Regions from separate parts of the Dehalobacter sp. TBBPA1 genome, predicted to be linked through region 3. Evidence: riboswitches for the same ligand, from Rfam matches in the RefSeq annotation. Region 3 holds a riboswitch; each other region holds the start of a gene.
The links. A riboswitch is a leader RNA that binds a small molecule or an ion and turns the genes downstream of it on or off. The one in region 3 is predicted to bind cobalamin.

Region 1 (4,196 bases), 540 kb from region 3:
TCCAATGCCAGACGGTGCATGTGCATTGCCACAATACGGTTGGCATATTGTTTGGCCAAACCCAGGTCATGGGTAACGAGAATAACCGTTTTACCTTGTTGCTGAAATGCAGAGAGCAGCTCCATGATCAGGGCGCTCTGTTCTTCATCTAAACCTGAGGTAGGTTCATCCGCCATGATAATCTCGGGGCCTCCTACCAAAACAGAGGCAATTGCCAGCTTCTGACGCTGGCAGCGGCTAAGCCTGTGCGGGTGGACATCGGCGAATGCCAATAGCCCGACTTTGTCTAAAATCCCATTTACTTTCTCTGCAATTTCCTCTTCCGGCAGTTTTCTTGTTCTTAAAACAAATGCCGCCTCATCTTTTACTGTGTTCGCAAAGATTTGAAGATCGGGGTTTTGAAACAGGAAACCTATTTGACTGCGTATCGTTGCTAAGTTCCTCTTGGTCAGGGGTTTGCCAAAGATTCGAATCGCACCCGTATCCGGGATAAGCAAACCTTCCATTAATTTCAACAACGTCGTTTTCCCTGAACCATTGAGCCCAATCACCCCAATAAAATCACCGCAATTAATATCTAAATTCATATTTTCACAGCCTTTGAAACCACCTTTATAGGTAAAGGCCAGATCCTTTACTTCCATCAATTTTTCATTCGATTTTTGATTCGATTTTTCATTCAATTTCTCATTTAACTTTTCATTTGCCGCCGTCATATTTGGGGTTGGTCTTGTTTGATTGAAGCGTTTCTGATAGTCACCAGGGCTGCATTCTTCTCTGATTGTTCCTTCAGCCATGATAAGAATACGGTTGGTATAGGGAAGAATATCGCAGGCCCGGTCCATCACCATAATCACGGTAATTCCCTTTTCTTTATTTAAATAGCTGATATAGGAATAAAGTTCCCGTTTTCCTTTTCCGTCTAATTCTGCGGTGGGCTGATCTAAAACAAGAATGGGCGTTTCCATCGCGAGAATACTTGCCAATACTACTCTTTGGGCTTGGCCGCCGGACAGTCCATCCGTCTTTCTTTGTTCAAAACCCTCCAGGCCAACGAATTGTAAAGTTTTTTTGACTCTGTTCTTCATTTCATCCCAAGGAAGTTCCATATTGGCAATCCCGAAAGCCACTTCTTCCTCTACCGTGATACTGACCATTTGATTTTGCGGTTCCTGCATCATATAGCCGATATAATCACACATTTTTGCTAAGGGGATCGCATGAATGTCTTGCCCCATGACCCTAACGGTACCGTTTAGCTGTCCGTTAAAAAATTGAGATGCCGCTCCGGTGATACTATGGAGTAACATCGATTTTCCCGATGCGGCTTCCCCAGTAATGGCGATGAAATCTCCTTGATTGATGGTTAAGTCGATATCTTTTAACACTTTGTTTGTCTCAGGCGGAAATACAAGAGATTCTATTTTAAGCTGTACCGCAGGTTCCATCGGATGAAGGCCTCCATATAAAAATCTAAACTATGTAAACGACATGCATACAAAATAAAAAAGTTCCAGTTTTGAGAGATACTAACTCTCAAACTGAAACTTTACCATTGCTTCATGTTGATATCTTCATTGGCAGGTCTTCTGACTCATAGCTTTAACCGATTTCTGTGCCTTCCCGATTTCTCAGTGGCATCGTACAGTCATCACAGCTATTTACAGCGGCGGGTCCGTCCAGGAATTGCACCTGATTCCCTATTCTTCTCGATAAGAGACACCAAAAAAGAATGTATGATTATTACGTCTTATTCTAAATGAAATTGAAGAAAAGTCAAGAGAAAAGATGGTGAGATTTTAACATTTGCAGCCAGGACTACATTTCCCAGATGAACAGGTTTTACCACCTTTAACTCCATAGGCATTAACCGTTGTAAACCGCTGAGTTATTTTATCATCAGCGCACTGCGGACATATTTGTTTGTCTCTTGAACTAACACTACAAAAAACAGAAAACTTGTGACCACACTTTTCGCAAATAAAGTCATAAGTTGGCATTTAATAACCTCCTAAAATATCTTTTCTTCATCAAATCAATAATAAATTCATTGAATCCCCAATATTATATCCGTATGACGCCAGGAGAAAATACTAGCTGGTCTTAATTACAGATCTTTAAATATGTTTCTGCCAGTTTTTTAGACGGCTATAATCCTGTATAATGATCCCTCCATATATTGGCCGTATAATGTTCTCAGATTTTAAGTCGCGAAATAATTTTGACACCGTTACTCTTGTTGTATCTGCAAGTTCAGCCAAATCTTGTTGATTGATAAACAGTTGCATCCCTTGTTGATCTGCAAGTGCACATAAAGTTTCGATAATTCTATGGTCTACCTTGTAAGTGTAATGTTTCTGCAGCCGGCTTATATGGTTATTACTTTTCATTGAAAGGTCGTAGAGCAGCTCTTCAGTAAGCGTAAAATCAGACTTCATCAAACTTTTCATTTCCTGAATTGAAATTGCAGCGGCTACTGTGTCTTCAACAGCCGTAAATGAACCGAGAGGGGGAATACCGGTAAACAATGGCGCAATCATAAATAAATTATTTGCACCCAAGACATCAATGAGAACCTCATTGCCTTCTTCGTCAACTTTCGAATATTCAACCGTCCCTGTAAAAATATATAATAGCTTCTCAATCGTAATGCCTTGTTTAATAATAATGCTTCCTTTGGGATATAACAATCTTTCTCTATCCGCAAAAACTTTCTTCCAACCATCTATTGGCGACCGGAATAATTTTGTGTGTTTCAGCCATGGTAGATCATTATCACTCATGATTACACTCCCTTGTACTTAGCCTTATACTTAGACTAATTAATATGTGAAAATGTAATTATGTTGTTTCCTTGTCCTGCCTAAATCTCCTGATAATTAGAGATATGGGCAGACAGAACTACCCTTACCTTGATTATATATTATTTTTCTTCGTGGATATAGTATGCAGATAATGGACATCTAACGACGAGCGTCAATTTAATTAACGCTGGTGAATGGTTATAAAAGTTGTTTTATGTTGCTAAATACTAAGATTATAACTAAAAATAAGATGATCGCTGTCAAAGTACAGAAAAATATTTCCTTAGAGCCAAGGTGCCTCATAGTGACCTTCCTTTATTCGTTAGAATACCTTGTTCCTGTTTCTTTTGGAAAAGGGAATTTACAAATCGTCTTGCTTTAATGATGATTTCATTGATCACCCCGACCGGACAAAAATATAAACACCAAAATCTTCTAATAAACAGCGATACAACCAGGATAATACTGAGCAGTATCCATTGCACACTCACCCCCTGAAATCCGAACAGGACTCCAAAAGGCTCATAACTGCCTCCTATACTCGGTGATTTAAAGCAAAAGCTTAAAATCAGTACGATCCAAACTAACATGTATTTTATTTTTTGCAGCCATGTTGCTACATGATGATTACATTTTAGTTTTCCGCCTCCGATTTTTGCCAGTATTTCCTGAATCCCTCCAAAAGGACATAACCAATAACAGTATAGGTTCTTCCCGCTTAAGAAAATAATTACTGGAATCCCGACGATTAAAATATACCAAAAAAGATTTTGTTTAAAAGCCGTGAAGAATCCCATTAATCCGCTGGCAATGTTCGCAAGTGAAATTGAACAGTTAAACCAGAAACCAGTAAAAAATATACTGCATATAAGAACCAGCCATCGCAGCTTAGGAATCTTAAAACGCACTCCTATAATCGTTGCAAATATTAATAAAGCCAAGCCTATTTCTTTGATCCCCAAATTAATATTCTCGGAAGGCTCAGAAATATTCAAAGCAAGTTGGTTTTTACCCAACCCATGACTAGCCTGACGGACTGCATTGGTAATTCCTCTTGATGAAAGCGTAGCGCTGGTCACTTTGTCGATATCCTGACCAATTTCTAACGGTTCATCTACAGATTTACCTGTAAATTGTTTTAGAAAATCCCCACTCAAAACTGAATGAATATAGGATGGTGTTTCCGTAGCATACCCTACAACCCGAACTTTTAAAATGTTACCGTTGGGGTCTGTAGCCGTTAAAACAGATACGGGACCGCCATAGCCGTTCCCTTGACCAAAAACCACGTACCCCTGCAGCGTATCCTGACCGTTGATATTCTTATAGCCTGCATAGGTCAGTGGGTGAGTCTCAATCGCTTTAAACTCCTGAGTATTGCTCAGCATTGAG
Region 2 (4,196 bases), 1.4 Mb from region 3:
TCTCCGCTGTTTCCATCAATACAAAAATAAACCGATAAATCAAACTCATCAATTCCACCAGAATTTTAGGACATTTCAGCTTCCGCAGTACAGATAGGAGGTCAACCATCGGCGTATTCAGGGACAAATAATATAAGCAGGATACCGCTCCTAAGGCCCTGAAGAATAGCTGTGCGGCTGTCTCTATACCGATTTTAGAAAATCCTAAAAATGTACCGAACACCGGCACAGACATAACAAACTGCTGGGGATCATTTGAGATTTGAAAGGCTATCATAAGCACTCCCAAGATTAAGAATGACATCGGCAGGAGCATCAGTTTAAGAAAAAAGCGGAGCGGGATCCCACCCTTCCTGACGGACAACCACGTCATGATCAGTAAAACTACAAGCGAGAGCAGGATGGAATTCCCCCAAAGACAGACACCCAGGGTCAACAAAGCAAAGGCAACTTTTTCCATCGGATTTTTACGTTTCAGTTTTGAAGCATAGGCGTAATTGTCAATATTTATCATGCTTTTTTCCTTATTTCATACGAATTTTGCTTATATTCTTACGCAGAATACTCATACTTTACGATGTTGCCACTAAGCTTTATTTCTGTTCTCTTCTTTTTTACTGCGCCCTTTCAGGTAACCCAGTCCATAAAAGAGAATGCCGGAACCTAACGCTGCTTGCAGAGCAAACAACAAGCTTTCAATTTCACCGCTGGGAGGCTCAAAAATTGAAGAAAACCAGGGGTTGTATTCAGGGTTAATCTCGGTAATCGCAGTTTCGGCTTGGCCATCCGCTCCGCCGAATTCCGCATCTTTAGCGATAATAAGCGGAATGACAGCCAGCAGGATAACAATAACAATCAAGATAAGATTGGTAGTAATTCTTTTTTTATTGCCCTGTTTATCATAAGTATTATTCATCGTGCGGCCCCCTTGGAAAATATTTTTAAGGATTGAAGTTCATCGCCTTTAAGGTAATTCATAATTGCATTGAAGATAATCACAGTCAGTATTCCTTCACTGATTGCCAAGGGGATTTGGGTAACAGCAAAAATACCCAAAAATTTAGCTGCAGAAACTGTAATCCCTCCCGTTGGGTCAGGAAAAGCAAGTGCCAGCTGAATTGATGTTGTAATATAGGTAGCTAAATCCCCAAGTGTTGCCGCTAAGAAGATTGCCAGTGACCGGGGTCCTTTTGCTTTGAGCACAATAAGATAAACAGCAAAGGCTACAAACGGACCAACAACCGCCATGGAAAATGTATTCGCTCCTAGAGTCGTAAGCCCTCCATGGGCCAACAAAATAGCCTGGAATAATAAAACAATGATGCCAAGGACACTCATGATCGCCGGACCGAATAAAATTGCGCCTAACCCTGTTCCGGTGGGATGTGAACAGCTTCCGGTAACGGAGGGTATTTTCAGAGAGGATAAGACAAAGACAAACGCACCGGCCATCGCCAGCAGCAACTTCACTTTTGAAGATTCTGTCGTTAACTTACGCAGGGAATACAAGCCATAAGCTAAAAACGGGATTGTTAGGACACCCCAGGAAATACACCAAGCCGGGGGCAAAAATCCTTCCATGATATGCATGGCGAAAACGTTTTGAGGCAATAAGATCAGCATTAACGTAATGCTTGCGATCATCATTATTCTTTTACTATTCATTAGCGTCACCTTTCTTTTTATCCAAAAATTTAAAATTAATCATTTTAAAATGTTCTCATCAAGCCATGTTGTTAATTCGTTGACATTATTCATGATTAAACCATAGCCAGCTTTATTTTTCCGTATCAGCAGAATTTCTAACCCCAATTCTAAAGCTGACGATATTTTTGTATCCGTTCCGCCGGCAAGCCCGCTATCCTTTGTCAAAACGATGTCCGCTCCGTAAAACTTAAACAGTGCTTTATTAATATCTTTGGAAAAAGGACCTTGCATGGCCAGGATGTCCCGGGGATGAATGCCTAAATCCTGACATTTCTGCACCAGACAGCCTTCGGGAAGAACACGGACAATGAAACGGGCCATAGAGGCAAAGGGGCTATGCACAATACTCTCCAGTTGATGACTGCCGGTAGTGATAAAGACTTTTACCTGCCGTTCTTTTTTCTGGTATAATGTGCTGATGCGCTCATTCAGACGAAGCAACGCTTCCTCCCAATTATATGCCTGAGAAATTAAGGAACTATCCGGAATATTGGTTTCAGGCCTTTCTAACCTAAGATAAGGGACTCCGGATTGTTTGCAAAATTGACTTAGCGAAACAAACTTATCACTGGAAGGATGGCTGATATCGACAATAACAGAAGGAAGCGTCAGGTTGTCTCTGCCAGTCCAAGAAGACTTCTTGATGAAGTTGATCCCCCTGTTTTGGAGATGTTCACTAATCTCACGAGCTGCAGGCGTTTCTCCCAGAAGGATGATCATTTAAACCTCCATAGCTAATAACAAAATCCGAAAAACAAAAAAACTCTTTACCATGGAAGGGTAAAGAGTCTAACCTGTATCAAAAAACGGTAAGAATCCAGAAAACACAGAGTATTCACCTCCCTAACATCCCGTAGGTTGCCGTAGCGGCTGGCAAGAGCAGGTTTCCTGGCTCAAGATCATCATCGACTCACGTCTTCCCAGGCAAATCCCAGTGACATTTTTGTGGATCGACTCCCTCGTACAGTGGCGGGTACCGCGTCAGCATTCACTGACTTCCCTTTTCAGTTCTTGCCCTCGGGCAAGAATCGCTCATTACCACATATTCAATTTTTCTATTATTATATCTTATAAAAGAGCTTATGTCACGAACAAATTTGGACTTATTGTTTGAAGTCCTTAAAATTTATTCGTATCACTAGCTCAAAAGCAATGAACCTTGAACCAGAAGACCTGCTTACAGTATATTGACCCGTCATGGAGAAAAGCATGTTTGTTTTGGACTAAAGGCCAAACATGCTCTTTTTTTCAACAAATTTGATCCCTTTAAAACATCCTTTCTATAACTACTTCAACACTACTTTCTTAAAGCCGCTATAGTCTTTAGCCATTTGGGCATAGACTTCTTTGCCTAAAAGGAATTTATAGATTTCATCCGCCTTTTTCTCCGGATTGATATCTTTAAATTGTTCTGGATAGAGTATCTTTCCCATATAATAAGCGTCCGCTATCGCCGTATCAATATTGGTTATATAAAAATTATAAGGCAGTTGGGCATGGACTTCGCCATTTTTTACCGTTGTAAGGGTCTGATAGAATCCGGGGTTTTTCTTATAATCCTCCATAATTGACTGAAGTCCGCTGGCGTCAAGAAAGATCTTGTCCGGATTCCACTATTTTTGCAACACAATTTATGATCTACCAGTTACATTCCTTTGATTTTCGCCTTAACAATTTTCCTTTCACCAAAGATATTCTCCAGCACAAGGTTTTCTTCTTCTGGAAATATCTTGTATACCGATTCGAGAAACAGTTCTTATATCACGTTTTTCTAAAATTTGTATAGCATCATCACAAACTAATATCTTAATATTAAAAATATCCATGAAAAACTACAAGTTATAATTATGGTTATGAAAATGGGCGTGATGTTCCCCTTCATGCCGATGATAATATTCATCAACCAAATTCACTTTTTTCAAAAGTTCAATTTCCATCAGTAATATGTCTGTTGGCATATCGGCTATAATACTGTGGTTTTCGTCAAATAAAATCGCCCTCTGGGATATTTCCTGCACCAATTCTAAATTATGCGTAGATATAAGCAGTGTTTTGCCCGCTTGATTCAACTTCACCATAAACTCGACAAGCCAGCGTTGGGTTCTCGGATCGAGCCCATTCATAGGCTCATCCATGACAAGAACCTCAGGGTTTAAAGCCAACACACAGGCAATAGCAACTTTGCGTTTTTCACCACCGCTTAAATGATATGGCTGCCGATGTTTAAAAGCTTCAATACTTAATAAGGTTAGACAATCATTAACCCTCTGTTCAACCTCGCTTTCACTTAGACCCATCTGTCGGGGTCCGAAAGCAACCTCATCATAGACATCAGCGCAAAAAAGCTGGGTATCTGAATTTTGAAAAACAAAGCCGATTCTTTGGTGAAAGAGCTTGGCAAATTTAGCTTCTCGCAGCTTCTTCGCCGTGATTTCTTCCTTGTCGAATTTATAAACTCCGCTGTCTGGAGATATTAGTCCGTTGATGAT
Region 3 (4,196 bases):
AATAATCGACTCCTGAGCCAACTCCTTTATTGTGGCTCTATTCACAATTGGTACCTTTTTATATGAAGCAATCTGTTCAGGTACAATCAGATAATCGCAATGTGTCTTTCTAATAGTATATAGTTTAAATTGGATATTGATTACCTTTGTTATACTTTTAATAAAATATGGATCATTAATTTCCTTCCCCATGTTTTTAATATCTTCAATCATTTCCATTATGGATGCGTTATTTAAGATTCTTAATATCCCCATCAAGGCAACACTGACTTCATTCAGCATGGCATTTTTAATAATGGCAGACTCAGACAATATAGCCTCCACGCTAAGCTCTCCGTAAGGTGTTTTAATGCCAATCGTTTTAAAACTTATAAACGGCAGCTTAATCATTAATAACCATAATAAAATATATAAGACGATTCTTATCCCTTGATATACGGGTGCTTGAAGAATTTGGGCAAAGACACCTAAATGATCTATATTTATCCCAACAGGATTGCTTAGAAATAACTCCTCACAGAAATAAAAGCCAATGAATACTGCGATTAGTGCGATGAATATCCCCCATATTTGTCTGGCATTTAGCCGTTTTAGCTGATAAAGTGTTTTAGACAAAAACGTTTCAAATGTGCCGAAGAATGTTATGATCACTGCTCCTAAAATGGTTCCTAAAATAGTACCACAAGCTATCCCTATTAAGATTCCGCATTTTGCAATCAAATTATTGCCCTCACTTTTATCCGGATACAGCATTAGTACCAATATATGGTAAGATATAATCAAAAATAACTCCTTGTGAAATAGAAAAAGTAATTTCTAAATATACAAATATATAAACAGCTCCTTCCAGGCAGTATCCTTCGTCCAGGATCCACTTCAGAAAGGAGCTGTTTGTCCTATAACTTACAAAATTACGACAATTGTTTTTTATTTCGTTTTATCAAATTCTGCCAGTTTCCGTGTAAAATCACAAAAATATTTATTCAACGGATGAGTAGGATTAGCCGGCAGCTCCTGGCTTTCGTCATAAGCCAAAGTTGAAACGATCATCGAAGCTGCTGCTACAGCAGGCAGTACGCTTGGAGCCGCTTTGATCGGACCATAAAATAAGAAATCGCTCCACAGGACGGCCGAGACTGCATGCACTGCAGCATTCATGGCGAAAAAGCCTTCCCCACCCCACATCTCCCGGCTTTCTTTCCACATATACGTCCCATTGGCAGGAGCTGATCCAACCGGCCAACCGGTTTCCGCTTTGATTTGTTTGCCTGCCAGGGCTGAAAAAGAAATGGACGGAAGATTCATTACGGTCGTATCGATCAAGACCGAAGCAAAATCTTTTGCTCCAATGGCTTTCAGCATCTCACGGCATGCTTGTACCCTGCCGGAAGCAGTCTGGTTCGTTTCATCGAAGACCTGCAGGATCACGTGTTTGATTCCTAATTCTTTCAATGCTGCGGCCTGGCCGATCATATCCTTGTCCCAGGGTGTAATGCTGTTATATAGAATTTTGTCCTGAATACCCAGACTGGCAGCATATTCTGCCGCGGCAAGACGCGCTTTTTCTCCCCAAATGTCTATAGCAAAGGGGCGGTTGCTGATTGTAAGGTAAAAATCAATATATTCCTTCATTTCATCGACGGAAACCGCTGTCAAAGCTACTATGGCAGGTATCCCTGTCTGATCGGACAGCTCTTCCTGCCTGAGAATGTATGAACGGGCTTTTTCACGGTCAAATTTCCTGTCACGGCGGCTTTCCAGAATACGGTCTCCATTATGAAACATTGAGGATACAAGCAGAGGCGGATTATCTCCAGCTTGGCCACCGACAATCATGTCACAGATGCGGCAAACTTTTGGTGTTAAGTCATATTTAAACATTTCTTCTCCCATATCTGTTTGGATGATTTAGCAAATCGTATTATACCATATATCATTAAAAACAACCATTAATTAACAGCAATTGCCAAATTGAGTGAGTGATTTTGAATTAATTAGACTTGACTTTATTGATGATTTTCGTTATCTTAATAGAAGTTAAATATATGTATACAATCTTAGGTGCCCCACTAAGGGAGAATAGGAAAATCGGTAATAATCCGATACGGACCCACCACTGTATAGACGAGTCCCCGCTGATCCACTGGCGTATGCTGGGAAGGTGCGTTCAGGACGTTTGAGTCTGAGTCAGGAGGCCTGCCTAAGAGGTAAAAGTCTTTCCTGGGTAATGGAAAGCGGCGGTGATGACGGCAAAATCCCGACCACAAGAAAATTTGTGGTGGGGTTTTATTTATTTTTAAATATTTTATTGGAGGTTTTTAAATGAGCAGTCTTACAAAATTTCATGGTTTGGAAAATTTAAAAAATGCGACTGAGCAGGAACTTGAAATTGCCTTGCAAGAGCTGATGGGCGGAATCAAAGCGCTCGATCAGGAAGCCTTGGCAGGCATGCAAAGCCGTGTAGATGCGAAAATTAAGCCCCTCGGAAGCTTAGGTGTCTTAGAGGATATTGCACAACAGCTCGCAGGCATATTTGGCACCACGCATCCAAAAATCAATAAAAAAGCAGTCCTTCTTATGGCCGGAGATCATGGTGTTGTCGTCGAAGGCGTCAGTGCTGCACCTCAGGAAATCACGAAACAAATGTTCTATAGTTACCTGAATGGCGGTGCAGGCATTAATGTCCTCGCCCGGAATGCCGGAGCAGATGTTATCAGTACGGACATCGGCATTGCCACCCCATTGGACGCTCCTGAGCTTATGGCCTACCGGGTTAAAAACGGAACAGACAATATGGCGAAAGGACCGGCAATGACCCGTCAAGAGGCCATGCTTGCAATACTGACAGGTGCAAGAATTGCGGCCAATGCGATTGACTCTGGTGTTAATCTGTTAGCAACAGGTGAAGTCGGTATTGGCAATACAACGCCGAGCGCTGCCTTGATCTCTGTGTTTACCGGTCACTCTGTTGAGGATGTTACCGGCCGCGGAACTGGCTTAAAAGACGATGCCCTGATTAATAAGCAAAACGTGATTAAATGCGCAATCGAAATTAATCACTGTGACCCTGCCGCGCCAATTGACACCCTGGCTAAAATCGGCGGACTCGAAATTGCTGCGCTCGTTGGAGCAATCCTCGAAGCTTCCTATCAGCATGTACCAATTATTCTCGACGGTATCATTTCATCTGCTGCAGCAATCACTGCAGCAAAACTGGCACCCCTGTCCACTTCCTATATGATTGCTTCTCATAGTTCAGAAGAGCTTGGACAGCATCTAGCTCTTCATCAGCTTGGGCTCAAACCCAGACTTGACTTCCATATGAGACTTGGAGAAGGCACAGGTGCTGCTCTGATGTTCCCGATGGTCGAGGCAGCCCTTAAAATCGCTGATGAAATGGCCACATTTGAACAAGCTGCAGTTACCACTGGAGACTTCTAAAATCTGCAAAGAAAGATGAAAAAGACATGTGCGAAATAATCCGTGCATGTCTTTTTTGCATAATCATCGATAACGGAAACTCTTGATAGTTTAATTAGATCCCAATCTTTTGCATCAGCTTGTCACTTGCTAATACAAAATTCTTGCCGATAGCTGTCTGCATAAACGCCTGAAAAAAAATTCCGATGTTTGCAGGGATAAGGATCACTTCGATCAATGGATATACGTTAATTTGAGATGCGATCCATCTGGCAGCCAATGACAACCCGGTAAAGAAAGCCATGGAAAAAACCAGACAGCGCCGGTAGCTGGAACAATGAGAACCGCCGGTAAATACCCGTAAAGCCAAAGCGGAAAACATTATCACGAGCGTATACACAATAGTACCGAATATTGCAGATACCCCTACGGTTAGAATTAATTCGATTATTACCCCAAGAAGCAAGGCTAAACCATATTCTATTTTCGCTTTATGGACAGCGTCCATTTCTTCACCTTTTACCATACGATTTGTCAAATGATGTGCAACACCCTCGAAATTGAACAATTGTTCACCCATCCTCCAGTCCGTGTTTTGGAAAATGATAAGATCAATTACCTTCCTATGGATAATGTAGAAAATATATCCATATAAACATAATATAATTCTATGTATCTTTGGGATTTCCTGCTAAATTGTTTATTGAAATTGCATAATAGTCCTATATGAGATGGCAGCATATAAAAAACGCCTCGTATTTTTTACTCGGCGTTAA
Region 4 (4,196 bases), 160 kb from region 3:
TTATCCTCCATATCATCAGCGCTCTTCATATGATTTCTCAAACCCGCCACGCACACCATGAAGCGTTTCGCCGGTCAGTTTCAGAAAAACATCTTCAAGATTCGTCGGTCTCAGGCGCTGATAGCTGACAGGAAGGTGTTCACCGGCAATTCTTTGATTCAGGTCGTCAGCCATGGCTGGTCCGTTATCAGAATAGAGGACCAGATCATCACCAATTTGTTGAAAAGATTTCAGCCACTCAGAGCTCCAGTGCAGGAGCTTATTTTGCATATCCGGACTTACCCCGAGTTCCAGCGCATATTGCCCGACATGCTTATCAATAAGATCTTCCGGTACACCTTGCTCGAGGATTTTGCCCTGATTGATGATGATCAGTCGGTCGCAGAGATGACTGGCTTCTTCAAGATAGTGTGTTGTCAGCAGCATGGTCGTACCGCTTTCTTTTAACTGCCGCAGACGCTGCCAGACTATATGACGGGCGTACGGATCAAGCCCGGTGGTTGGCTCATCAAGAATCAATAGCTCCGGACGGTTGATCAACGCTCGTCCAATTGTCAGACGTCGTTTCATGCCGCCGGACAGCTCGTCGACGACCGCATTGGCTTTACTTCGAAGATCCATAAAGTCCAGGATTTCAAAAGCCCGTTCCCTGGCTATACTACGCGGCAGACGGTAATAGGAGGCGTAGACCAGCAGGTTTTCCAGAACCGTCAGTTCCGGGTCAAGGTTATCTTCCTGGGCAACAACACCGAGACGTGCTTTAATTTCCCGGGAATGCTCCGAAATATCTTGGCCGAAAACCGTCAGATGGCCCTCAGTTCTCGGGGACAAGCCAAAAACCATTCTAGCCAGGGACGTTTTGCCGGCACCGTTTGGACCAAGAAGTCCAAAACACTCTCCCTGCCGGACGGTAAAAGAGATCGCATTAACGGCAGTGAAATCTCCGAATCGTTTGGTCAGGTTTTCGGCTGAAATAATATTGGCTGGAAGAGAATAAGACATGAAGAGATACCTCCGTGAATTGCTGTTCTTTTTTCCTAGCGTATCAAAAGGAGGGCAGAAGAGCAAGGCCGCGTCTGTGAAAATATCATGCAGGAGGAGAAGGCTATATGCTGTCCCGCAGATTGCGGGTGGACACGTTGTGCGTCATCTGATATAATATAGTCGCTTAGGTTGCATAATTTTGCAATAATAGGGAAACAGGTGAAATGCCTGTACGGTCCCGCCGCCGTAAGGTGGAGCAGATTCAAAGTTGCCACTGTTTACAATGGGAAGGCTGAATTTGCTTTGAAACCGAGTCGGAAGACCTGCCTGAGCCATTTTGCACTGTTTTCACGGAGGATGAAAGGTGTAGCATACGAATCATGCAGAAGTGTTTTGGACTGTTTGCAGATTGTGTAAGTAAAACCTCTTCCAACCGCCGGTTAGAGAGGTTTTTTGATGTCCATGGAGAGCTTCAATAGAAATGGAGAACAAGTCATGAAAGCAGTTATTCCACGTATTATGTTTGCGGCTGCAGGCAGCAGCAGCGGCAAGACCACAATCACTTGTGCGGTATTACAAGCCCTTCTGGAGCAAGGAGTTAATCCTGCTGCGTTTAAATGTGGGCCGGACTATATTGATCCGATGTTTCATACCGAAGTCATTGGGACAAAATCACGGAATCTGGATTTGTTTATGCTATCGGAAGAGGTATGCCGGTATTTGCTGGTCAAGAATTCCGAACAGTCGCAAATCGCTGTTTTAGAAGGAGTAATGGGTTATTATGACGGGCTAGGCATTGGCAGTACCGTGGCAAGTTCTTACCATTTGGCTGCAGTAACGCAAACGCCTGTTATCCTTATTGCCAATTGTGCCGGTTCAGCAATCTCAATTGCAGCCTTGATCCAAGGATTCTGCCATTTTAGACCGGACAACGGGATCAAGGGCGTTATTCTGAATAATCTTACACCTTCCCTATACCCGCAGTATAAGGAAATGATCGAAAAAGAGACGGATATCCAGGTGGTCGGCTACTTTCCGAAGCTCAAAGAATGCGCGCTGGAAAGCAGGCATCTTGGATTAATTACAGCATCCGAAGTGGAAGACCTACAGCAAAAAATGAAATTACTGGCCATACAGGCCAGAGAATCCATTGATCTGAAACAGCTGCTGCGTATTGCGGGAGGGGCCCCGGAAATAGACTATCATGAGGCCGGGATCGAGAGAATCTCTGCTGTTAAAGTCGCCGTAGCCAGAGATAAAGCCTTTTGTTTTTATTACCAGGACAGCCTCGACCTTTTGGAAACATTGGGAGCGGAACTGCAGTATTTTAGTCCGCTTGAGGATCAAGCTGTACCGGAATGTGACGGACTGATTCTCGGCGGCGGTTATCCGGAATTATATACCGGACAGCTGGCCAGCAATACATCGATGCTGGCAAGCATCAGGCATGTTCTCTCCAATAATACTCCCTGTATAGCTGAGTGCGGCGGGTTCATGTATTTATTGGAACGTATTGCTGACAAGGACGGCAAACCTTATCCAATGGCAGGACATTTAGAAGGGGATGCTGTACTGACGGATAAACTGAACCGTTTCGGTTATATTTCACTGACGGCGCAAAAGGACAACTTGCTGTGCGACAAAGGCGGCAAGATCAATGCGCATGAATTTCATTACTCTGATTCGACAGCCAACGGCAGCAGTTTTACGGCAGTAAATTCATCCGGCAGCAAAACGTGGGACTGCATCCATGCCGATGAGAACCTCGTTGCCGGCTATCCCCACCTTCATCTCTGGGGGAATCCGGAGTTTGCCCGTTCGTTTATCCGGAAATGCCGCAGCTTTCGAACCGCTAGGATGGGTTAGTCAGGCGTGTATAAGCTGGAAAAGTTTGAATCGCTTGATGATCGATAGATGATCGATAATAATAGATAAAGGGATATTTTGGTGAAAGGAAAGAGGCGGTGAGTAAATGTTGGCTTTGGTCAGCGGAGGCGTTGCCAGCGGAAAGTCTGAAATAGCAGAAAACTTAGCTGTCAGTTTGAATAAAGGAAAAATGGCCTATATTGCAACAATGGCTGCCTCAGATGAAGAGTGCTGCAACCGGGTGGTCAAGCACCGTCGAATGCGGGACGGCAAAGGATTCGATACCTTTGAGTTTTCTTACGGACTTTTCGATAAGATCCCTGTTCTCAGCGGCTGCCATACCGCTTTACTCGAGTGCATGGGCAACCTGATTGCCAACGAAATGTATCTGCAGGAGCGCAGCCCGCAGGATACCATTGACTGTATCATCAATGATATCCGGTTGCTATCGGTGACCGTACCGAACACGGTTATCGTAACCAGTACGATATTTGAGGATTTCAAAACCTATGATGATTTTACAGCCGGCTATATCCGTGTACTGGCTGAAATAAATTCAGCAATTGCCGCTGCTGCAGATGTAGTGATCGAATCAGTCTGCACGATCCCGCTTATCCATAAAGGAATGAAGGAGCTTTCCGGTTATGAAAATCTTGTTTGAATCGTTTGTTGCCGCCTTTTCGATGTTCTCTAAAATTCCGATGCCTCAAATCGACTGGAACGAGAAGAACATGCGTTATTCTTTTATCTTCTTTCCTGGAGTCGGGGCTGTCATTGCCTTTGTTATCTGTCTCTTGTTTTTATTGTTGCAATATTTCGGGTTCAGTCCCGTCTTTTTTGCTGCTGCAGCTGTATTTATTAACGTCATGATCACTGGCGGAATTCACCTTGACGGTTATTGTGACACGACAGATGCCTTGAATTCCCATAAGGACCAAGAGGAAAAGCTTCGAATCCTTAAGGATCCTAATGTTGGAGCGTTCGCGCTCATCTATACGTCAGTTGTCCTGCTGCTGCAGTTTGCGGCGTGGTATGAGACGTATCTGACACCTGACTTTTTCTTTCTCGTTCTTGTTTCGTTTATCCTGTCACGATCGATGGCCGCTTTGGCAGTCGTCTGCTTTCCGTGTGTCAGAAATACAGGACTTGCTTCAATCTTTGCAGGTTATGCCTCGAAGAAAACGGTAAGAACCATCATTTGCTTGATCGCTTTATTATGTGTTGCGGCAATGCTGTACGTGAGTGTGATTGTCGGAAGCATTGCAGTTTTATTTATTGTGCTGTCTTTTTACTTATTTTACCTGATGGCCCAAAAGTATTTTGGGGGTATAACCGGTGATCTGGCA

Region 1: another riboswitch for cobalamin. It lies ahead of AB3489_RS05220 (ABC transporter ATP-binding protein); the one in region 3 lies ahead of cobT (nicotinate-nucleotide--dimethylbenzimidazole phosphoribosyltransferase).
Region 2: another riboswitch for cobalamin. It lies ahead of AB3489_RS01135 (precorrin-6A/cobalt-precorrin-6A reductase); the one in region 3 lies ahead of cobT (nicotinate-nucleotide--dimethylbenzimidazole phosphoribosyltransferase).
Region 4: another riboswitch for cobalamin. It lies ahead of AB3489_RS07030 (cobyrinate a,c-diamide synthase); the one in region 3 lies ahead of cobT (nicotinate-nucleotide--dimethylbenzimidazole phosphoribosyltransferase).

What each region holds. Positions count from the first base shown of each region.
Region 1 covers NZ_CP162385.1:1,032,076-1,036,271, reverse strand. The annotation lists gene AB3489_RS05220 (ABC transporter ATP-binding protein) at 1-1,448, opposite strand, end outside; cobalamin riboswitch at 1,562-1,742, opposite strand; gene AB3489_RS05215 (zinc ribbon domain-containing protein) at 1,800-2,000, opposite strand; gene AB3489_RS05210 (Crp/Fnr family transcriptional regulator) at 2,118-2,783, opposite strand; gene AB3489_RS05205 (4Fe-4S binding protein) at 3,104-4,192, opposite strand.
Region 2 covers NZ_CP162385.1:218,692-222,887, reverse strand. The annotation lists gene cbiQ (cobalt ECF transporter T component CbiQ) at 1-514, opposite strand, end outside; gene AB3489_RS01145 (energy-coupling factor ABC transporter substrate-binding protein) at 587-916, opposite strand; gene AB3489_RS01140 (energy-coupling factor ABC transporter permease) at 913-1,665, opposite strand; gene AB3489_RS01135 (precorrin-6A/cobalt-precorrin-6A reductase) at 1,705-2,427, opposite strand; cobalamin riboswitch at 2,568-2,758, opposite strand; gene AB3489_RS01130 (hypothetical protein) at 2,994-3,272, opposite strand; gene AB3489_RS01125 (hypothetical protein) at 3,353-3,412, opposite strand; gene AB3489_RS01120 (energy-coupling factor ABC transporter ATP-binding protein) at 3,540-4,196, opposite strand, start outside.
Region 3 covers NZ_CP162385.1:1,573,189-1,577,384, reverse strand. The annotation lists gene AB3489_RS07705 (hypothetical protein) at 1-753, opposite strand, end outside; gene AB3489_RS07700 (tetrahydromethanopterin S-methyltransferase subunit H) at 928-1,881, opposite strand; cobalamin riboswitch at 2,043-2,219, shown strand; gene cobT (nicotinate-nucleotide--dimethylbenzimidazole phosphoribosyltransferase) at 2,323-3,441, shown strand; gene AB3489_RS07690 (accessory gene regulator B family protein) at 3,536-3,988, opposite strand.
Region 4 covers NZ_CP162385.1:1,411,092-1,415,287, forward strand. The annotation lists gene AB3489_RS07025 (ABC transporter ATP-binding protein) at 16-1,002, opposite strand; cobalamin riboswitch at 1,154-1,330, shown strand; gene AB3489_RS07030 (cobyrinate a,c-diamide synthase) at 1,480-2,850, shown strand; gene AB3489_RS07035 (bifunctional adenosylcobinamide kinase/adenosylcobinamide-phosphate guanylyltransferase) at 2,957-3,511, shown strand; gene cobS (adenosylcobinamide-GDP ribazoletransferase) at 3,495-4,196, shown strand, end outside.